2 regions of the Mesorhizobium sp. M1143 genome follow, and region 2 is predicted to be linked to the other one. Evidence: predicted binding sites of a transcription regulator. Region 2 holds the regulator's gene; the other holds the start of a gene.
What was found. Region 2 encodes PhoB, which activates phosphate uptake and scavenging genes when phosphate is short. Its sites were predicted from a motif close to TGTCATNNANCTGTCAT; they were not measured.
Positions count from the first base shown of each region.

Region 1: the regulator PhoB is predicted to act here: its motif matches at 9,508-9,524, upstream of NKH35_RS23690 (YdcH family protein).

Region 1 covers NZ_JAMYMJ010000043.1:9,034-20,323, forward strand. The annotation lists gene NKH35_RS23625 (tetratricopeptide repeat protein) at 136-717, opposite strand; gene ykgO (type B 50S ribosomal protein L36) at 831-956, opposite strand; gene NKH35_RS23635 (lysozyme inhibitor LprI family protein) at 1,198-1,626, shown strand; gene NKH35_RS23640 (5-(carboxyamino)imidazole ribonucleotide synthase) at 1,665-2,741, opposite strand; gene purE (5-(carboxyamino)imidazole ribonucleotide mutase) at 2,738-3,235, opposite strand; gene NKH35_RS23650 (aminotransferase class V-fold PLP-dependent enzyme) at 3,310-4,515, opposite strand; gene NKH35_RS23655 (RidA family protein) at 4,536-4,997, opposite strand; gene NKH35_RS23660 (amino acid ABC transporter ATP-binding protein) at 5,115-5,933, opposite strand; gene NKH35_RS23665 (amino acid ABC transporter permease) at 5,938-6,588, opposite strand; gene NKH35_RS23670 (amino acid ABC transporter permease) at 6,590-7,255, opposite strand; gene NKH35_RS23675 (transporter substrate-binding protein) at 7,325-8,155, opposite strand; gene NKH35_RS23680 (IclR family transcriptional regulator) at 8,311-9,126, shown strand; gene NKH35_RS23685 (YdcH family protein) at 9,151-9,354, opposite strand; gene NKH35_RS23690 (YdcH family protein) at 9,594-9,773, shown strand; gene ispG (flavodoxin-dependent (E)-4-hydroxy-3-methylbut-2-enyl-diphosphate synthase) at 10,061-11,290, shown strand, end outside.
Region 2 covers NZ_JAMYMJ010000038.1:72-11,361, forward strand. The annotation lists gene xylF (D-xylose ABC transporter substrate-binding protein) at 69-1,109, opposite strand; gene NKH35_RS22205 (ROK family protein) at 1,366-2,601, shown strand; gene phoB (phosphate regulon transcriptional regulator PhoB) at 2,632-3,321, opposite strand; gene phoU (phosphate signaling complex protein PhoU) at 3,338-4,042, opposite strand; gene pstB (phosphate ABC transporter ATP-binding protein PstB) at 4,084-4,908, opposite strand; gene pstA (phosphate ABC transporter permease PstA) at 4,926-6,242, opposite strand; gene pstC (phosphate ABC transporter permease subunit PstC) at 6,239-7,699, opposite strand; gene NKH35_RS22235 (substrate-binding domain-containing protein) at 7,796-8,824, opposite strand; gene NKH35_RS22240 (PAS domain-containing hybrid sensor histidine kinase/response regulator) at 9,323-11,290, opposite strand, start outside.

The sequences.
Region 1 (11,290 bases), on a different contig from region 2:
GGAGTAGTGAGTAGGGAGTAGGAAGTAGGGAGTAGGGAGTAGGGAGTAGGGAGTAGGGAGTAGGGAGTAGGGAGGTGGCGTCTCGACCAATCTTCTCTACTGACTACTCGCTAATCCCTAATTCCTACTGCCTAATCAAATTCCTTCGCCGGCAAGCTCTTCCGAAATTGCCGCGACCTGGTCCTGGGCGCTGCGCATCATCGGATAGATGGTAAGCACCTTCTGCCAGGCTTCGAGCGCCGATTGCTTGTGGCCGGTGGCGGCCATGATCTGGGCCAGGCCGGAAAGCGCGCCGAAATGGCGCGGTTCCAGCTGCAGCGTCTGGTCGATGTCGGACATCGATTTCCCGAAATTCTTCATCATGTAGTGCACGGTGGCGCGCCGGTTCCAGCCTTCGGCATATTTTGGCTGCAGGATGACGACCTGGTCGAGGAAGTCGAGGGCGACGTCGAACTTCTGGTCGTCCATCGCCTTTTGCGACCATTGCATCATCAGGTCGATCGAGGCGCTGCCGGACTGGAACCATTCGCCCCAGATGCGCCCGGCGATGCGCTCGGCCGCCTTTTCGTTGCGCTCGCGCTTCAGCTCGGCAAACAGTTGGTCGAGCCTGGCTTCCCTGGTCAGGGCAACCGGCGGCTTTGCCGGCGGATCGTCCGCCGACGCCGGAGCGACGCCGAAAAGAAACAGGGTCGCCAAAAATGCAAAAAGAATCCGCATCACCGGAATCTAACCCCGGACGGCGGATCGTCAAACTGAAATTAGCGTGAAAGTGCCTGGAACCAGGCAATTACCATCGTATGGACGGAGACAACGAGCCTCCGGCCGAACACTCAGCCCTGGCGCGCCTTGTAGCGTGGAGCGGTCTTGTTGATGATGTAGACGCGGCCCTTGCGGCGAACCAGCTGGTTGTCGCGGTGACGCGCCTTCAGCGCCTTGAGCGAATTCTTGATCTTCATGGTCTTGCCCGTCAGTCTGGGCCCTATCCGGGCCGAATTATTAAGGCGCGCCTGAAAAGCGCGCCTTGAACTTGCGGTGGCTCATAAACGAGGAGCCTTGCCCGTGTCAACCGCAAGCGTGCTGGATAGAGGCCGAGAATGGCTTTGGCCATCAAATATCCGCCATCTCGGCTCCACGCCATTGCGCAGCCGAAGACGGGCTGGAATGGTGCGGCACCCGCAAGCCGATTTGGAGACCTCCATGCGCCTGTTGTTTGTGTCCGCCTGCCTTGCCGTTGTGGCAGCGGCATCCACCGCGCAGGCGCAGGAATGCGACCGCAACGACGACAGCCAGCAGATGATGAACATCTGCGCCGGCGAGGACTATCAGGCGGCCGATGCCAAGCTCAACCAGGCCTACAAGGATCTCGTCGGTCGCAACGACGACAAGGGCAGGAAGCTGCTGCAGGTCGCGCAACGCGCCTGGATCGCCTTCCGCGACGCCGAATGCGCCTATGCGACGACAGACAGCGAGGGCGGCTCCATCCATCCGATGGAGGTTTCACAATGCCTGACCGAACTGACGGACCAGCGCATCAAACAGCTCACCGCGGGCGCCAATTGTAGGGAAGGCGATGCGAGTTGCGCCAGCCCCGACGAAGACGGGGATCTGAACGACGAGCTGCAATAGGGCTCGAGCCACGCCCTCGCGCAAAGTGCCGGAATGGCTTAGCTACGGCGGCTGATGCGCGTGAAATGGCCCATCTTGCGGCCTGGGCGCGCTTCCGCCTTGCCGTAGAGATGCAGCATCAGATCGGGCTCGGCGAGCAAAGCGGGTACGCGCAGCACATCGTCGCCGATCAGGTTTTCCATGATGCAGTTTGAATGCCGGCCAGGGTTGCCCAGCGGCAGGCCGGCAATCGCGCGGATATGCTGCTCGAATTGCGAAAGGATGCAGGCGGCTTCCGTCCAGTGGCCGGAATTGTGCACGCGCGGCGCCATTTCGTTGGCCAGCAGCGTGCCATCGGCAAGAACGAAGAACTCGACGCCGATGACGCCGACATAGTCGAGGGCCGCCAGGATTTTCGCTGCCGACCCCTGTGCCGTCGCCGCCGTCTCCAGCCTGATCTGGGCCGGCAGGGTCGAGGTATGCAGGATGCCGTCGCGGTGGACGTTCTCAGCCGGATCGTAGGCGGCGACCGCGCCGTCCAACCCGCGCGCGGCGATGACCGAGATTTCGCGCTCGAAAGCGACGAAGGATTCGAGGATCAGCGGCACATTGCCCATGGTCTCGCATGTGCCGGCAAAGCCGCCCGTCTCCATGTTGCGGAAGACGCGCTGGCCCTTGCCGTCATAGCCCATGCGGCGGGTTTTCAAGATGCCGCTGCCACCGAACTCTCTCAGCGCCGCCGTCAGCTCGTCGTCATTGTCGACGGAGCGGAAATCCGCTGTCCTGATGCCGATGCCGTTCAGGAATAGCTTCTCCGCCACCCGGTCCTGGGCGACTTCCAGCGCCCTGGGCGGCGGATAGACCGGGACCTTGGCGGCGAGCGCGCCGGCAGCCGCTACCGGCACATTCTCGAATTCGTAGGTGACGACGGCGCTGACTGCCGCCAGTTCGGCAAGGGCGTCCGCATCGTCATAGGCGGCGGTGATCTGGCGGTTGGCGACCTGAGCCGCCGGGCAATCGGCCTGCGGTTCGAGGATAATTGTGCGGTAGCCGAGGCGCGCTGCGGCAACAGCCAGCATGCGGCCGAGCTGGCCGCCGCCGATGATGCCGATGCTCGATCCCGCGGGCAGGCTCACGGCGCGTCCGTCGGTTCGGTGGCGACCCTGGCGGTTTGGGCGGTGCGCCAGGCATCCAGGCGGGCGGCAAGTTTTTCGTCGTGCAGCGCCAGCACGGCGGCCGCCAGAAGGGCGGCGTTGGCCGCACCCGCCTTGCCGATGGCAAGCGTGCCGACCGGAATGCCGGCCGGCATCTGGACGATGGAGAGCAGCGAATCCTGGCCGGACAGCGCCTTCGATTCGACCGGCACGCCGAACACCGGCAGCGGCGTCATCGCCGCCGTCATGCCGGGCAGGTGGGCGGCGCCGCCGGCGCCGGCGATGATCACCTTGTAGCCGGCCGCCTTGGCGCCTTTGGCGAAATCATAGAGGCGGTCCGGGGTGCGGTGGGCGGAGACGATCAGCCGCTTGTGCGGAATGCCCAGCGCCTCCAGCGTTTCGGCGGCGTGGCGCATCGTCGCCCAGTCGGACTGGCTGCCCATGATGATGGCGACGTCGGCGCGGTGGTCGGTCAAGCGCATGCTCCCGGCGGTAAAGGCGCGCCTTAGCGGAATTCGGGCTGGCCCGCAAGGATGGCGGCCGCCGCAGCCTAGTCCGGCCAGCGCAGGGCGCCGGATGAATCCTTTCGCGGCTGTCTCATCGCATCCGCCGGCCTGTCGGCCGCGGTGAGCACGGCGCGGAGGCGTTCGGCGACGATCTCGGCCTCGCCTGGGTGCAGGTTGCACGGGTCGAGGAAGAAATGGCCACGCTCGACTTCGTGGTTGCGCACGATGATGGGCGGCGATCCGGCCGCCAATGCCGAGGCGAGGCCGGCGGCACTGAAGCGGCTTTCGGGGGAGACGAAGATCTGCAGCCGGTCGAGCGGATTGGCGGTCGGGTCGGGAATGATGTTTGCGACGATGCCGGGTATTCCCTGCAGCGAATCCCTCCACAGATGGAGCGCCGCTTCCTCGCGTCGGCGGATGCCGGCATGGTCGCGCTTTTCCCAGGCTTCGAGCGCCGCCATCGTGCCGGCGATGCTTTCCTTGCCGACCTTCATGGCGCGGGCGACGCCACGGTTTTGCAGATAGGCGGCGCGGACGAGATCCTTGCGGCCGGCGACGATGCCGCTGGTCGGCCCCGAAAGGAATTTGTGGCCGCTGTAGACGACGATGTCGGCGCCGCGCGCCAGGAAGCTGCGCAGGTCATATTCGGAAGCCGCATCGACGATCACCGGCACGCCCCTGGCGTGGCAGATATCGCAGAATTCCTCGAGGGAAAGCATGCCGTATTGCACGGTGTGGTGCGCCACGACGTAGAGCGCCGCCGCCGTGCGCTCGTTGATAGCCTCGCGCACATGATAATCCTGCGTGACGCTGACCGTGCCGGCCGGAATGACCTTGGCGCCGGCGACGCGGATCGACTGGTCGATCGGTGCGCCGTAATTGACGATATGGCCGAGCTGGATGACGACTTCGGACTTCAGCCCTTCGGTATCGTCGGGCAGCCGTTCGATCGCCAGCAAATTGGTGCCGGTCATCGCCCCGGCGATCGCCATTGTGATGCCTGAGGCGCAGCAGGCGGTGATGAAGCCGGCCTCGCCGCCGGTGAGGCGGGCGGTGATCACGCTTGCGGCGCGCTGCAGATCGTCCATCTCCACCCATTGCGAGGCGATCTCGGCCATGGCGCTGATCGCCTCGGGAACGATGATCGAGGCGCCGAGCGTCGTCATCGTGCCGGAGACGTTGATGATCGGCCGCAGTCCCAGCCGTTCACGGATCGTGGTGTTGGAGCCGGTGTCGGAATAGGTTTTCATGTTCAGCAATCCCTTGACGGTCAGGCGGCGATCTCGACGACCGCTTCGATTTCGACGGTGATGTTTCCAGGCAGCGAGCCGACCCCGATCGCCGAGCGGGCATGGCCGCCGATCTTGTCGAAGACGCTGGCGAACAGGTCCGAGCAGCCATTGACCACTTTCGGGTGGTCGCTGAAGGTCGGCGTCGCATTGACGAAGCCGAGCAATTTGACGACGCGCACGATGCGGCCGAGATCGCCGGCGGCGGCGTGCATGACGGCGAGCAGGTTGAGGCCGGTGAGGCGGGCATGCTCATAGGCCTGCTCGACGGTGACGTCCTCGCCGACCTTGCCGGTGCACAGCGTGCCGTCGGCGCGCAGCGGCCCTTGACCCGAAAGAAAGATCAGCCGGCCGCTTTCCGCATGGGTGACGAAATTGGCGATCGGCGTCGGCGGCTCGGGCAGCGTTAGGCCGAGCTCGGCGAGCCGGATGTAAGGCGTCATGGAAGAATTCTCCTTGGGCCGGCCTGTTGTTTTACGCAATTCCCAAGGGAAAGCGCTTCGCGCTTTTCCCGGGAAAACCGCTTACACTTTTCCTGGAATTGCTTTGGGCCGCCCATGTCAGAAATGCGAGGCGCGGAACCGCGCCAGGAAAGAGCGCAGGCGCTCATTGGTGGTCTCTTCGGCAAGGATCTCCTTCGGCGGGCCAACAGCGCTGACACCGCCATCGGCCATGAAGACAATGCGGCTCGAAGCGTCGCGGGCAAAGGCCATCTCGTGCGTGACCATCACCATTGTCATGCCGTCTTCGGCCAGGCTGCGCACCACGGCCAGCACCTCGCCGACCAATTCGGGATCGAGCGCGGAGGTGATCTCGTCGAGCAGCAGGATCTTCGGCTCCATGGCGACTGCCCGCGCTATGCCGACGCGCTGCTGCTGGCCCCCGGAGAGTTCCGCCGGCAGGCTGTCGGCCTTGTGGGCGAGGCCGACGCGGCTCAGCCAATGCTCGGCGATCTGGCGCGCCTCGGCCTTGCTCTTGCCGCGCACCTTGGTGAGGCCGAGCATGATGTTGCCGGCGGCGGTGAGGTGCGGAAACAGGTTGAAGCTCTGGAACACCATGCCGGTTTCGGCGCGCATATTGGCAAGGTCGCGCTCGCTGCGCTTGGCAAGGTCGCGCTCGCTGCGCCGCTGGCGCGCGCCGGCCTCACGAAAACCGACCTCCTTGCCGTCGATGCGGATCGAGCCTGAGTCGTAGCTTTCGAGAAAGTTGACGCAGCGCAGCAGGGTGGTTTTGCCGCTGCCGGAAGGGCCGATGACGGTGACCACCTCGCCCCTGTCCACCTTGAGGCTGACCGAGCGAAGCACCTCGACCGAACCAAAGGCTTTCGAGACCCCGGCAATGTCGAGAAGGGCAGCATTGTCGTTCGAGCTTGTGGCCATCGTGCTAGTCCCGGATGAAGGCAAAGCGCCGTTCCAGCCGCCGGCTGGCGTAGGAAAGCGCATAGTTGACGGCGAAATAGATCAAGGCGCCGAGGATGTAGAGCGGCATCGCCTCATAGGTGCGGCCGATGACCTGGTTGATCGCCTGCATCAGGTCGGTGATGCCGAGCAGCGAGACCAGGGCGCTGCCCTTGACCGCATCGGTGACGCCGTTGATCCAGGGCGGCAGGAAGCGCCGGAAGGCCTGCGGAAAGATGACGTAGGTGAGCCGCTGGCGAAAAGTCAGCCCAATCGCCATCGCCGCCTCGGACTGCCCTTTGGGAATGGAGCCGACGGCGCCGCGGAGATACTCAATGACCTGCGCGGTCTTGAACAAGGTGAGCGCCAACACCGCCGCCGAGAAGGATTGCAGATGCAGGCCGATGGCCGGCAGGCCGTAATAGACGAAGAACATCAGCACCAGGATCGGGATGCCGCGGATGGTGTCGGAGAAGATGCGCACGGCCCAGCGCACCGGCGCCGGGCCGTAGACCAGGCCGACGCCGAGCGCGACGCCGGCAATCAGCGACAGCACCACGACCAGCAGCGAGACCCACAAGGTGATGGCGAAGCCCTGGGCGAGGAACGGTACGGCGTAGAGGATCTGGCTCAGCATGTCAGCGCGCAGCCCTGAACCGGCGTTCGACCAGCCGCAGCCCGAAGAGCAGGGTGTAACCGGTCACCAGGTACATCGCCGTCGTCACCAGATAGACCTCGACAATGCGGAAGGTGTTGAAGTTGATCCACTGGGCGCCGAAGGTAAGCTCGGGCACCGAGATGACCGATGCGATGGACGTGTCCTTGAACAGCGAGATGAAGGTGTTGGACAGCGCCGGCAGCGTGATGCGCAGCATGGTCGGCAGGCGCACATGAACCAGCCGCTGCCAGGGCGTCAGGCCGATGGCTTTGCCGGCATCGAGCTGGCCGCGCGGCACGGCTTCCAGGCCGGAGCGGAACACCTCGACCAGATAGGCGCCGCTATAGACCGACAGCGTCAGCACGAACGAGGTCGGCGCGTCGTAGGCGACGTCGATCACCGTCGGCAGGCCGTAGAAGACAAGATAGACGAGCAGGATCAGCGGCACGTTGCGGATGAATTCGACGTAAGCCGCAATGATGGCGCGCACCACGCGTCCGGCCGAGACATACCAGACCGCCAGCACCAGGCCGATGACGACGCCGATGGCAATCGAAATCACGGCAAGCTCGAGGCTGAGCAGAAGGCCGCCCCACAGCTTGTCGAAATGGCGCCAGATCAGGTTGAAGTTGAGCGTATAGCCCATGCGTCTCCCGCAATAACCAAGGGGATGCGAACTAGAAGGCGGAAGGGCTAACCCTTCCGCCAGCACTTGTCAGACAACCGGGAAACCGGGATGGCGGGCCGGCGGCTCTTGGCCGAAATAGTCCTTGAAGGCGGCGTCGTAGAGTGCGGTCTCATGGCCGAACATGGCGATGGTGAAGGTCTGGTTGACGAAGGTCAGCCAGTCCAGGTCGCCCTGCCTGACCGCCGCGCCGTAGAGCATCGAGTACCAGCTCTTGCCGGCATCGAAATATTTGTCGGGGTTGCGCGAGGCCAGCCAGCGCACGGTTGAAAGATCGACAGCGGCGGCATCGGCGCGTTTCGATTCCAGTGCCTGCAGCACATTGGCCTGGGTGTCGATCTGCAGCACCTGCGCCTCCGGCAGGGCGTAATGGACCGAGCTTTCGGCATCGACATTCTGCAGGATCGAGATGCGCGTCGCCGAACCACCGGCGAGCAGCTTGTCGAAGGTCTTGTTTTCCGCCGTCGGCAGCGTCAGCAGGGCGACGCCCTCGACATAGTATGGCCTGGAGAAGTGGATCAGCTGCGAGCGCTGCGCGGTCATGGTCATGAACTGGATGGTAATGTCGACCTTGTTGGTGGTGACATTGGGGATGCGCTGCGCCGGATCCTGCATGACGAACTCGACCTTGCTCGGATCGTCGAACAGACCCTTGGCCAGGATGCGTCCCATGGTGATGTCCATGCCGACCAGCTCGCCGGCATCGTTTTCGAAATGCCATGGCGCGTTGGTGCTGCCGGTGCCGACGATCAGCTTTCCGCGGTCAAGCGCGGTGCGCAGAACGCTGTCGGATGCGGCTTGTGCCGCCGCCTTTTCGGCGCTGACAGCGGTCATCACGCCCGCCGTTGCAAGCCCGGCCATGCCTAGTTTCAGAAAATCTCGCTTGGATGCGTCGTTCACTGCGACCTCCTGTTGTTTGAGTTCCCCTTACAGACACACGTGTCGCCGACCTGATTGTCTCTTACAATAGACACATGTATCCTATACAAGACAGATACTAACATCAGGAATCAGTTATGCAAGACAGCAATGGACTCACGGATCGGGCGGAGCTTGGTCCAGCCGGGAGCCCGACGCCCGACAAGACCTCCGGCTCGCGCGAGAAGGGCCTCAACCGGGTGCTGGAGATCCTGGACTTCCTGCATGTTACGCAGCGCGCCATCGGCATTGGCGATCTCGCCAAGGGGGTGAATGCGCCGCGCTCCACCACCTATACGCTGGTGCGTTCGCTGGTCGATGCGGGTCTCCTGGAGATGGAGGGCGACGGCAACCGGGTCTATTTCGGCAAGAAGCTCTACCTCTATGGAATGGACTATGTCAGGGGCAACGACCTGCTTAGGCGGGGCCGGCAGGAGGTCGACAATCTGTCGCGCGAGACCGGCGAGACCTCCGAATTGTGCATGCTGCAAAGCGGGCGCTATACCATCGTCCATTCCAGCCCCGGCACCAGGCCGTTCCGCATCAGCTCGGCCACCGGCCTGCAGATCCCGCTGCCATGGACGGCATCGGGGCGGCTGCTTCTGGCCGGATTGGAAAGGGCCGCCATCCAGGACATGGTCTCGGAAGACGACCTTTTGCTGCCCGACGGCCGCAGGCTGCAGTTCGACGACTTCGTTGCCGATATCGCGACGGCCAGAACGACCGGCTATTGCATCACTTCGGGGCTGGTCGACGCCTACACCAAATGCCTGGCCGCCCCTGTCTTCGCGGCCGCCGGCAAGGTCGAGGCGACGATGTGCCTGGTGGTGCCGATCGACACTTCAGCGGAGAAGACCGACGAATTGCTGACGTTGCTGCGCCATCGCGCGGCGCGGCTGTCGATAGCGGGGTGAGCAGTTAGGCCCCGAGGCCGTCGGCTAAGCGATGATGTCCGGAATGATCTTGTCTTCCAGCGCCATCAGCCGGTCCTTGAGGAAAAGCTTCTTCTTCTTCATGCGCTGGATCTGCAAGGGGTCGCAGCCCATGGCGATCATCGCATTGATGGCCGCGTCGAAATCGGCATGCTCCTGCTTCAGGCGGGAAAATTCGAGGCGGACATCGGCCTTTTCCTGGTCGGACATTCTCTACCGTCTGCATGTCTGCGGCGCCCGGCAATGGGCATGATTGGGCGGGGGCGGCATCAATTGCCGCCGGCGCGCAGCCAATATCACATATCACATTGTCGTGGAATGCTACCACGCAGCATTCGACATCGCAGCCGGATGGTGGCAGACTGTCATGGTGCCGTCACAGATGCGACCTGCGGTGGACGTGCCTTTGACGGCTGCAATCGAGGAAACCATGAAAGGGAGAACCAATCATGTCTCTTGCATCCCATCTTGATGAGTTGCAGCGGAAACACGGTGATATCGAACGCGAGATCGACGATGCGATGAACCATCCATCGGTCGACGACCTCGAAATCGTGAATCTGAAGCGACGCAAGCTGGCACTCAAGGACGAGATTGAAAAACTGAAGGCGAAACCGACGAGACACTGACGCCCTTCCAGGATTAGACGCGCCGCCTTGGCGCGTGACTATCGCTCCGGTGGCGACATGCCGCCGGAGGCCTGTGTTTGCTACTGATTCCGATACTGTTGGCCGGCGAAACCCGTCTGTGGGGTCGCCGCGCTGCTGCGATTTGGCGGCTCTGCTTGTCTGTCGCCATTGACAAGCCATCTTTGCTCCTCCACCTCATGCCCGAACCTCAGCGCTATGTGCTGATAGCTGTTTGAGCGTGCGTCGACGTGGACGTATGTCGCTCGGGTGATCAAGAGGCTGCCGGCATGACCGGGTATTTTTCCTCCCCCTTTGCGCGCCGGACATCGGTCGGCGTCGATGTCGGCGGCGTGGTCGTCGGCGGCGGCGCGCCGGTCGTCGTGCAGTCGATGACCAACACCGACACGGCCGATATCGACCAGACCGTCGCGCAGGTTGCGGCTTTGCATCGCGCCGGCTCCGAGATCGTGCGCATCACCGTCGATCGTGACGAGAGCGCTGCCGCCGTGCCGCGCATCCGCGAACGGCTCGAGCGGCTCGGCATCAATGTGCCGCTGGTCGGCGACTTCCACTATATCGGCCACAAGCTGCTGGCCGACCATCCGGACTGCGCCGAGGCGCTGGCCAAATACCGCATCAATCCCGGCAATGTCGGCTTCAAGGACAAGAGGGACCGCCAGTTCGCGGCGATCGTCGAAATGGCGATCAGGCATGACAAGCCGGTGCGCATCGGCGTCAATTGGGGGTCGCTCGATCAGGAGTTGCTCACCCGGCTGATGGACGAGAACCAGCGCCAAGGCTTCCCGCTGACGGCGCAGGAAGTAACCCGCGAGGCGATCGTGCAGTCGGCGATCCTGTCGGCCGAAATGGCTGAAGAGATAGGCCTCGCCCGCGAAAAGATCATCCTGTCGGCCAAGGTCAGCGGCGTGCAGGATTTGATCGCCGTCTACACCGAGCTTGCCACGCGTTCCAACCATGCGCTGCATCTCGGCCTCACCGAAGCCGGCATGGGCTCCAAGGGCATCGTCGCCTCGTCGGCGGCCATGGGCATCCTCTTGCAGCAAGGCATTGGCGACACCATCCGCATCTCGCTGACGCCGGAGCCGAATGGCGATCGCACTCGCGAGGTGCAGGTCTCGCAGGAACTGCTGCAGACCATGGGCTTCCGTCAGTTCGTGCCGATCGTCGCCGCTTGCCCCGGCTGCGGCCGCACGACATCCACCGTGTTCCAGGAACTCGCCCAGAACATCCAGGCCGATTTGCGCAAGAACATGCCGGTCTGGCGGGAGAAATATCCCGGCGTCGAGAACCTCAAGGTCGCGGTGATGGGCTGCATCGTCAACGGCCCCGGCGAATCCAAGCACGCCGATATCGGCATCTCGCTGCCCGGCACCGGCGAGACGCCGACCGCGCCCGTCTTCGTCGATGGCAAGAAGTCGGCGACGCTGCGCGGTCCGTCGATCGCCGCCGATTTCGAAAAAATGGTTGCCGACTATATCGAGCAGCGGTTTGGCCAG
Region 2 (11,290 bases):
AAAATTCTTGCTATTAAAACGCCGGGGGTTCTCCCGGCGCGGCGCCTCATTTCTTCAAGTCGTCGAGATCAGTTGCAAGCCGCGACGCTGCCGGCGGCGACGCCCGTGCAGACTTCGTCCTTCTTGATCCAGCCGGCGTCGATGACGACGTTGAGGTTGTCCTTGGTGATCGCGACGGGGGTCAGGAACAGCGACTTGACGGTGTTGCCGCCAGGCGTGGTGAAGTCCTTGGCGCCGGCAATGTCGCCCGTCTTCTTGCCATCGGCAAGCTGCGAGGCGATCTCGGCGGCGTTCTTGCCGAGTTCGCGCGCGTCCTTCCACACCGACACCGTCTGCGTGCCGAGCGCGATGCGGTTCAGAGCGGCATGGTCGCCGTCCTGGCCCGAGACCGGAACCGTTCCGGCAAGGCCCTGCGCCGTCAGCGCGGCGACAACGCCGCCGGCTGTGCCGTCATTGGCCGCAACCACGGCATCGACCTTGTTGTCATTGGCGGTCAGGAACTGTTCCATGTTCTTCTGGGCATTGGCCGGCAGCCAGCCATCGGTATAGGCCTCGCCGACATTCTTGATCTTGCCCGAGTCGATGGCTTCCTTGAGCACTTCCATCGAGCCCGAGAACAGGAAATCGGCATTCGGATCCGAGCCAGAGCCCTTGATAAAGACATAGTTGCCCTCGGGCTTCGCCTTGAACACTTCGCGGGCCTGCATGCGGCCGACTTCTTTGTTGTCGAAGGTCAGGTAGAAGACGTCCTTGTTCTCGATCAGGCGGTCATAGCCGACGACCGGAATGCCTTCGTCCAGCGCCTTCTGCACCGCCGGGCCGATGGCCGACGCGTCCTGCGCCAGGACGATCAGCGCGTTGGCGCCTTGCGAGATCAGGCTTTCGACGTCGGTCAGCTGCTTGCCGGGATTGGACTGCGCGTCGGCGGAAATGTACTTGTCGCCGGCGGCTTCGATCGCCGTCTTCATCGCCGCCTCGTCCGTCTTCCAGCGCTCTTCCTGGAAGTTCGACCAGGAGACGCCGATGACCTTGTCCTTCGCCTGCGCGACCGAGACCAGCGTCAGCGACATGGCGGCGCCCGCCAGCATGGCGGCTGCAAATCTGTTCATGATAAACCCTCCCTGCCCCGCGCGCGGCGCGACAAAACTGGCCCGAAGGCCTGCACACAGAGGCTCCATTTTTTCGAGCCTCGAAAAAACACTGGTTCAATGATAAAGCGCTGTCAACATGGTTTCTGATGGCCTTGCCGAATTTTTTCGAGCTCCGCAATAAACAATGACAGGGCTGCCGGCGTCTGCCAATATTTGGCTGGTGCCGTCGAACGCCTTCACTATCATGAGGCGCGAGGAGGCCGGGAGGAAACAAATGTCGGTTGGAATCCGCCACGACGATCTGCGCCGTCGCAACCGCGCGATGGTGATTTCGGCCGTGCGCCGGGCCGGCCAGCCGTCGCGGACCGAGATTGCGGCGACCACCGGCCTCAGCCATTCGACCATATCGGCAATCTCGTCTGATCTGATTCAAGAAGGCATCCTGATTGAAGGCAAGCCTGGCGAGACCGGCTCGCTGAAACGCGGCCGGCCGCAGGTCGGCCTTGGCCTCAATCCGGAAGCGGCGGCGGTGATGACCGTGGTGCTGTCGCTGAACTTCCTCTCCGTCACCGTCATCGACTATGCCGGCCAGGTGGTCGCGGAAGAACAGCGCCGGCTCGACACGCTGACCATGCCGCGCGACGAACTGATCGGCGAATGCGTAGCAATCGTCCGGCGGCGTCTCGAGGACCCGGACCTGGACGTCCAGAGCATCGCCCGCATTGCCATGGGCATCCAGGGCATCACCGATTCGCAGGCGCGGGCCATGCTGTGGTCGCCAATCACGCCACTGACCGACATTGCCTTCGCCGACATGTTGGAAGCGGAATTCGGCATTCCGGCCACCATGGAGAACGACTGCAATATGATGGCGGTGGCGCTGCAATGGCGCCAGCCCGAGCGCTACCGCGACAATTTTATCGCCATCCTCTTATCGCACGGCATCGGCATGGGACTGGTGCTGAAAGGCGAACTTTTCACCGGCACCCATTCCTCGGGCGGCGAGTTCGGCCACATGATCCACCGTCCGGGCGGCGCGCTCTGCCGCTGCGGGCGGCGCGGCTGCGTCGAGGCCTATGCCGGAAACTACGCCATCTGGCGCAGCGCCAAAATGATGGGCGAGGATGCCGAGCCGGTCGATATCGGCGACGCTGATATGCGCGCACTCGCCGCGCGCGCCCGCGAAACCGACGGCCCGGAGCGCGAAGCCTATCGCAAGGCCGGCGAGGCGCTCGGCTTCGGCCTCGGCAGCCTGTTTGCGCTGATCGATCCGGCACCCGTCGCCATGGTAGGCGTCAGCGCCGCCGCCTTCGACTTGATCGAACCGGCATTGCGCGAAGCGATCGCCCAGACCGCCGGCGGCCAGCACTCGAAATCGATCTCCTTCGACACCGAGCCCAACGAGCTGCCGCTGATCCGCGAAGGCTGTGCCATGCGCGCGCTCGGCTTCGTCGATCAGGAGATTTTCGCGCCGGGCATTCAGGCCAAATCCGGCAAGCATGTCGCCTGAATGGCCGGCAACGGCGCGACGCGCAGCATCCTAGTCTTCCCTGATCGCGTAGCCGGCGCCGCGAATGGTACGGATGACATCCGGCATGCGGCCGTTGTTGACCGCTTTGCGTAAGCGCCCGACATGGACGTCGACGGTTCGCTCGTCGATATAGATCGTCTCGCCCCAGACATTGTCGAGCAGTTGGCTGCGCGAGAACACGCGGCCGGGATGGCGCATCATGAATTCGAGCAGCCGGAACTCGGTCGGTCCGAGCCTGATCTCGCTCTTCTTGCGGTAGACACGGTGCGACTCGCGGTCGAGCACGATGTCGCCGACCTTGAGCACGCTGGACAGCACTTCCGGCTTGGCCCGGCGCAGCAGCGCCCTCACGCGCGCCATGAACTCCGGCGTCGAGAATGGCTTGACCAGATAGTCGTCGGCGCCGGTGGACAGGCCGCGCACGCGATCGCTTTCCTCACCGCGCGCGGTCAGCATGATGATCGGCAGCCGCTCGGTTTCGGGCCGCACTCTAAGGCGCCGGCAGAGCTCGATGCCGGAAACAGCGGGCACCATCCAGTCGAGCACCAGGAGATCGGGCACGTTTTCCTGCAGGCGGATCTCGGCCTCGTCGCCGCGTGTCACCACCTCGACGTGATAGCCTTCGGATTCGAGGTTGTAGCGGAGGAGCACGCCTAGCGGCTCCTCGTCCTCCACGACCATGATGCGTGGCGCGATCATCGGCAGTTCACCCTCATCAGGCCGGCATGGCCATCGCCGTCTCGTCCTGCTTCGGACGATTGGCGGGCAGTTGCTGGCCGGTCAGCACATAATACGCATTTTCGGCGATGTTGGTGACATGATCGCCGATGCGCTCAAGATTCTTGGCGCAGAACAAGAGATGCGTGCAGGCGGTGATGTTGCGAGGGTCTTCCATCATGTAGGTCAAGAGCTCACGAAACACGGACGTGTATTTGACGTCGATGCGCTCGTCGTCATTCCTGAGTTTTGCAAGCGCTGCCGCATCGGTGGCGGCATATTCCTCGACGACGCCTTGCACCTGGATCAGCACCAGCTGCGCCATGGCGTCGATGGAGTGCGAGAGGTCGCGCGGCGTGACGCTCAAGCCCACGGTGCCGACGCGTTTGGCGATGTTCTTGGCGAGGTCGCCGATGCGCTCGAGGTCGCCCGCCATGCGGATCGAGCCGACCACGGCACGCAGATCGTTGGCCATCGGCTGACGCTTGGCGATCAGCGTGATGGCGCGGTCGTCCAGTTCGCGCTGGCGCGCATCCATGATGGCGTCGTCGGAAACGACACGCTGTGCCAGCGCATTGTCCGAATTGAGCAGCGCCCTGGTCGAGCCGCTGACCATCGAGCCTGCCAGATCGCCCATGTCGCGGATCAGCTTGCTGATCTGCCCGAGCTCTTCATCGAAGGAGGCGACGGTATGTTCACCCATGATCTTGGTCCTCGTGCCTGAAAATTCACCCGCCGGACGGCTCAGCCGAAGCGGCCGGTAATGTAGTCCTGGGTGCGCTTGTCGTCGGGGTTGGTGAACATCTTGTCGGTGGCGCCCTCCTCGACGAGATAGCCGAGATGGAACATCGCCGTGCGCTGCGACACGCGCGCCGCCTGCTGCATCGAATGGGTGACGATGACGATCGTGTAGTTCTGGCGCAGCTCGTCTATCAGCTCCTCGACACGGGCGGTGGCGATCGGATCGAGCGCCGAGCAGGGCTCGTCCATCAGGATCACCTCCGGCGACACGGCGATGGCGCGCGCGATGCACAGGCGCTGCTGCTGGCCGCCGGACAGGCCGGTGCCGGGCTCCTGCAGGCGGTCCTTGACCTCGTTCCAGATCGCCGCCTTCTTCAGGCTCTGCTCGACGATCTGGTCCATGTCGGACTTGCGCTTGGCCAGCCCATGGATGCGCGGGCCGTAGGCGACGTTCTCGTAGATGGACTTCGGGAACGGGTTGGGTTTCTGGAACACCATGCCGACGCGTGCGCGCAGTTCGACGACATCGATGTTCTTGTCGTAGATGTCGTCTTCATCGAGCGTGATCTTGCCGGTCACCCGCGCCGAATCGATGGTGTCGTTCATGCGGTTGAGGCAGCGCAAGAAGGTCGACTTGCCGCAGCCGGAGGGGCCGATCAGCGCCGTCACCTGGTTCTGGCGGACGTCGAGATTGACGTCGAACAACGCCTGCTTCTCGCCATAGAACACGCCGACCTTGTCGCCGCGCATCTTGATCACTTCGTTCGACTTGGCGTTCATTTTGTCGCCCACTGCATTCTCAAGGGACTGTTCGGTCATGATGTTCATACCAAATTGCCTTTTTTCTACCAGCGCCGCTCGAACCGGCGCCGGAGCACGATCGCGGTGATGTTCATGGCCATGAGGAAGACGAGCAGGATGATGATGGCGCCGGACATGCGCTCGACAAAAGCGCGCTCAGCCTCGTTTGCCCACATATAGATCTGAACCGGCAGCGCGGTCGCCGGATCGAAAGGCGTCGTCGGATAATCGGCGACGAAAGCGACCATGCCGATCAAGAGCAGCGGTGCTGTCTCGCCGAGCGCACGCGCCAGGCCGATGATGGTGCCGGTAAGGATGCCTGGGGCGGCAAGCGGCAGGATGTGATGGAACACCATCTGCATCTTGGAGGCGCCGAGACCTAGGGCCGCCGAGCGGATCGACGGCGGCACCGCGGCAAGGGCGGCGCGCGTGGCGATGATTATGGTCGGCAATGTCATCAAGGTCAGCACCAGGCCGCCGACGAAGGAAGCCGAGCGCGGCATGCCGAGGAAGTTGATGAACACGGCAAGGCCAAGCAGACCGAAGACGATCGACGGCACCGCCGCGAGATTGTTGATGTTGACTTCGATCAGGTCCGTAAAGCGGTTCTTCTTGGCGAACTCCTCCAGATAGATGGAGGCGGCGACGCCGATCGGCAGCGCCAGCAACAGCACGATCACCATCATGTAGAACGAACCGATGATGGCCACGCCCATGCCCGACGTCTCGGGCCGGCTGGAGGCGCCATAGCTGAACAGGCCGGTGTTGAAATGCTCGGCCATCGCGCCTTCGGCTTTGAGCTTGTTCATCCAGTCGATCTGCTGGTTGGACACCTTGCGGCGCGCTTCATCGACGCCGAGGTCGATCTGGCCCTTGAAGGCCGAGTCGAGATTGGCGGCGGCCAGGATGTCGACGTCACGCGTCGTGCCGATCACCGACGGATCGGCGGAGACGATGTCGCGCAGCTGGACGCGGGCGCCTTCCGACAGGAAGCCCTTGAGCTTCAGCATCATCGGCTTGTTGGCCGGATCGATGCCGAGCTTGGCCACCAGCGCGTTTTCGGCGAGCTTGGGATAGTTCGCCTTGATCAGCACATTCGGGTCTGTGGCACGCTTGTTCGAGGGGTCGATGACCTTCTCATCGAAGGTGATCGGAAGCGTCACCGTCGTCTGCCAGAAGGCGGTGTAGCCTTTCGAGACGATGGTGATCAACATGATGGCCAGGAACGCCAGGCCCACCGAGATCGCAATCACGCCATAGATGCGGAACCGGCGTTCGGCGGCATAGCGCGCCTTCAGCCCGATGTCGCGGCGCGGACGCGCGACGGCACCCGCCATCGTGTCCAGGGGGATGTCGGTCATTCGTACTGCTCCCGGTACTTGCGCACAATGTAGAGGGCGACGATGTTCATCACCAGCGTCAGCGCGAACAGCGTCAGGCCGAGCGCGAAGGCGACCAGCGTCTGCGGCGAGTTGAACTCGAGATCGCCGGTCAGCTGGTTGACGATCTTGACGGTGATGGTCGTCATCGCCTCGAACGGATTGGCCGTCAGATTGGCGGCGACGCCCGCCGCCAGCACGACGATCATCGTCTCGCCGATGGCGCGCGACGCCGTCAACAGGATGGCGCCGACGATGCCGGGCAGTGCCGCCGGCAGGATCACCCGCTTGATCGTCTCGGAGCGCGTGGCGCCGAGGCCGAGCGAGCCGTCACGCATTGCGCGCGGCACCGCGGTGATGATGTCGTCGGACAAAGAGGACACGACCGGGATCAGCATGACGCCCATCACCAGGCCGGCGGTGAAGATGCTCTGGCCCTGGATGAAGGGCGAGCCGCCGGTGAGTGCCGCCGACAGGTCGCGCAAGAACGGTCCGAGCGTGACCACGGCGAAGATGCCGTAGACGATGGTCGGGATGCCGGCCAGCAGTTCAAGCGCGGGCTTGACCACCGACCGGACGCTGCGCGAGGCGTATTCGGACATGTAGACCGCCGACATCAGCCCGACCGGCACTGCGACCAGAAGCGCGACGGCGGCGATGTAGAGCGTGCCGGCGAGTAGCGGGATCAGGCCGAACTGACCCTGGCTGCCGCCGGAACCGGCGGCGGCGAAACGCGGATCCCACACCGTGCCGAAGAAGAAGCTCATCGGCGATACGCTTTCGAAGAAGGTGATCGTCTGGAACAGCATCGACAGCACGATGCCGACCGTGGTCAGGATGGCGATGGTCGAGGCCGCAAGCAGCCCCCACAGCATCAACTTCTCGACATTGTTGCGCGCCCTGGCGCGCGGCGCGATCTGCCTCAGCGCATAGAAGGCGCCGGCGATCGACAGAGCGAAGGTCAGCACGGCGCCGAACAGGCCGAGCCGGTCCTGGACCTGGTTCGCCTCGACCGCGATCGGGATCATATAGTCCTGGGTGTCGCTGGCCAGTGCCACGCCCTTGGCGGCGAGCAGCGGCTGCAATTCGGCGAAAGTAGCGGGAAGTGCGGTATCGCCATCGAGCCGACGCAGGCCCTTGGCCAGGCTCTTCACCAGGCTGGCGTCGAGCGCTTCGCTGGCGACCTTTGTGTCGGCGGTGCGCTCGGGCAAAGCGGCATGGATATGCCGGTCGAGATAGAAGGAAGAGCCGATATCCCAGACGGCGAGCAAAAGGACGGCAGGCAGGACCGCGAGCAGAAAGGCCCACCAGCCATGATAATGCGCGCGCGAATGCGGCTTGACCTTGCCGGTATCCTGCGCCGCTGCGCGCTGGCGGCCGACCACAAAAGCGACCACGCCTATGGCAATGACTATGGCGAGTACGAGCAAGGACGACATCACCCACTCCAGGGAAAATTCAGATCGCCGCCGCCGTTGCGGCAAGCGGCGAAATCAGGGCGCGGATTTGGTCCGCGCCCTGATCCGGTCGGTCGATTACATTGTCTTTCCGGCGGCGAAGGCGTCGCGCTGGCCCTGACGTTCGGCGTCGGGAGCGGAAACCAGGCCGTACTGGGCGAGCGGGCTTTCCGGGCCGATCATCTGGTCATCAAGGAAGAACTCGACATATTCCTTGAGGCCGGGAACGACGCCCAGATGCGCCTTCTTGACGTAGAAGAACAACGGCCGCGACACGGGGTACGTGCCATCGGCGATGGTCTGCGTCGAAGGCACGATGCCTTCCACGGTGGCGACCTTCAGCTTGTCGGCATTGTTCTCGTAGAAGGCGAGGCCGAACACGCCAACGCCGGTCTTGTTGGAGTCGATGCGGGCCAGCGTCTCGGTGTAGTCGCCATCGATGTCGACAGCCTTGCCGTCCTTGCGGATGGCGATGCAGGTCTTGCCGATTTCCTTGTCGTCGGCGATGCCGGCAGCCTTCAAAGCGGCCTTGTCGCAGCCGGCGTCGAGCAGCTTGGTCTCGAACACTTCACGGGTGCCGTGCTTCTCACCCGGGATATAGGCGGCGATATCCCAGTCGGGCAGCTTCGGATTCACCTGGTTCCACTTGGTGTTCGGGTTGTCGACCAGCTTGCCGTCGACCACCAGCTTGGCGGCGAGCGCCTTGTAGATGTCGGCGGGAACCAGCGCCCAGTCCGGACCCTTGATGTCGGTGGCAAAGACGATGCCGTCATAGCCGATGCGGACTTCCTGGACGTCCTTGACGCCGGCGTCGGCGCAGGACTTCAGCTCGTCCTTCTTGATCGGGCGCGAGGAGTTGGCGATGTCGATCGTGTCTTCGCCGACGCCCTTGCAGAACTCCTTGATGCCGGCGCCGCTGCCGCCGGACTCGACCACCGGGGTCTTGAAGTTGGTGAAGGTTTCGCCGAACTGCTCGGCGACGATCTTGGCGTAAGGCAGCACGGTCGACGAACCGGCGACCTGGATCTGGTCACGCGCAGCGGCGACACCGGACGATGCGGCGAACGCTACCGCCACGGCCGATGCCGTAACGAGGAATTTCTTCATGTGGCCTGCTCCTGTTCGGAAGATGGTCTCTTGGCGCCCTCTTCAAACCGGCGCCCGCTGAGGCCAATAGCCTTCGATTATTACAGTCGCATGACAGTTTCGTGTCAGCCCGGTAACGTCGCACAGACGTCTTGTGGGCCGCCCCCTTTAAGCCGGTTTGTGGGAATGGAAGTTGCCGCTGGAATCAGACGCTTGCGCGATCCGTGCTGGCATCAAGTCCCGGCACACCGCAGGCCGCGATGCCGAGAAAGAAAAAACCGGACGGGAGCGCGTTGCCCGTGGCCAGGGCGAATCTTGGCCGAGCCATCGCCAAAAACAGGTCCGTTGGGGTAGATTCGACGCTGTTTCTTGTCGGCGGTCGCTTGCTCCCGCCCGTAACTGAATGAGCGGTTTCGTTGCGACCATTGTCCTGACTGGGCGCCAGCTTTGATATGGTGCGATCGCACCATATCCTTGGCTGTTGCGGCGCGGCCGCATACCCGCCCGCGCCCCAGGTCGCTATACAGCGTCTCGGTGGGGGTGGCGTGGTATTCCGACCCAGCGCTCGACCTTTTCGAGCAGCGCCCTGGGGCTGATCGGCTTGGGCAAATAGTCATCCATGCCGGCTTCCAGGCAGCGCTCACGGTCGCCCTTCAAAGCATGCGCGGTGACGCCGACGATCGGGATATGCATACCCGTATGTTCTTCAAGCCGGCGAATTGCGGCGGTGGCCTCGAGCCCATTCATCTCCGGCATCGAGACGTCCATCAGGATCATACGCGGATTGAGCCTGCCGAAGGCGTCGAGCGCCTTGCGGCCGTTGCCGACAATTTCGAAACTATAGCCGGTCTCGCCGATTATCTGGGTGAACACCATCTGGTTCACCTCATTGTCCTCGGCAACGAGGATGTCGAGCCGGCTTTCATCCCCGGCGGCCCGGGCGCGGGCGCGAACCGGCGGCGGTTGCAGCAAGGCGCGTTCCGATGCAGCGAGCGGCGGCTTTGCCGGTGACGGTCCGTTCCTGTCGTTGCCGGACCCGCTGCTTGCCGCCGGGAGCACGCGGCTCCCCGTGATATTGTGATGGTGGCGCTGGATGGTAGCGACCAGCGTTTCCAGAAGCACCGAGGAACGCGCCGGCTTGATCAGCTGGGCGTCGATGCCGAGATCGCGATAGCTGGTGTTGGCGAGCGACTGGTCGACCGAAGTCAGCATGATGATCGGCGTGTCGGCCAGCCCTGCGGTGCTGCGCACGACGCGCGCCATTTCGGCGCCGCTCATCCCCGGCATCTGATAATCGAGCACGACGCAGTCGACCGGCACGCCGTAGGCAGCCGCGGCGACCAGCACCTTGAGCCCTTCGGGTCCGCTTTCGGCGGCGCAGGAATCGAAGGTCCATGACGCCATCTGCTCGCTCAGGATCGATCGGTTGACGGCATTGTCGTCGACGATCAGCACCCGTGAGCCGGTCACGTCGACCGGCATGATCCGCCGTCCGGTCCGTTCCTCGGCCCTGGGCAATGTCACGGTGAACCAGAAGGTCGAGCCCTTGCCTTCGGCGCTCTCGACACCGATCTCGCCGCCCATCAACTCGACCAGCCGCGAGGTGATGGCGAGCCCGAGCCCTGTGCCTTCGTGGCGTCTCGTCGACGAGGTGTCGGCCTGACTGAATTTTTCGAAGACGAGCTTCAGTTTCTCGTGTGGAATGCCTATGCCGGTGTCGGTGACCGAAACGGTAAGTTTTGTCCCCGTCGGCCCCCTTTGTCCGGTCACGTCGACCAGCACGTGGCCTTCGTCGGTAAACTTCACCGCGTTGCCGACCAGATTGGTGACGATCTGCCTGATGCGACCGACATCGCCGACGAACAGGCTTTCCAGGCCCGGCTCGACGCGCACGATGAGCTCGAGGTCCTTCTCCTTGGCGCGCGTCGATATCAGCGTCGCCACATCCTCGATCGCTTCGGGCAGGTTGAAGGGCGCAGGGTCGAGCACCAGCTGTCCGGCATCGATCTTGGAGAAGTCCAGTATGTCGTTGATGATGGTCAAGAGCGCGTTACCCGACTTGACGATGATATCGGTGAACGTCTTCTGCTTGGGATCGAGGTCGGATTTGGCCAGCAACTCGGCCATGCCGAGTACGCCGTTCATCGGCGTGCGGATTTCGTGGCTCATATTGGCCAGGAATTCCGACTTGGCGCGGTCGGCCAACACGGCGCGCTGCCGCGCCTCGCGCAGTTCGGCCTCGCGCAGTTTCAGTTCGGTGATGTCGGTGGTCGACCCAATCAGATAGAGCGAACCATCGGACGCGATCATCGCGCCCTTGCGGGCGAACTGGTGGCGCACGCTGCCGTCGGCAAGCGTCACCGTTTCCTCGATCTCCTGTGTATCGCCTGTGCGCAGCACGGCGAGATCGCTGTTGACGAAGGCTTCGCCGTCCTCGCCGAAAATCTCGATGTCCGTCTTGCCGATCGCGTCTTCCCTGCGGAAGCC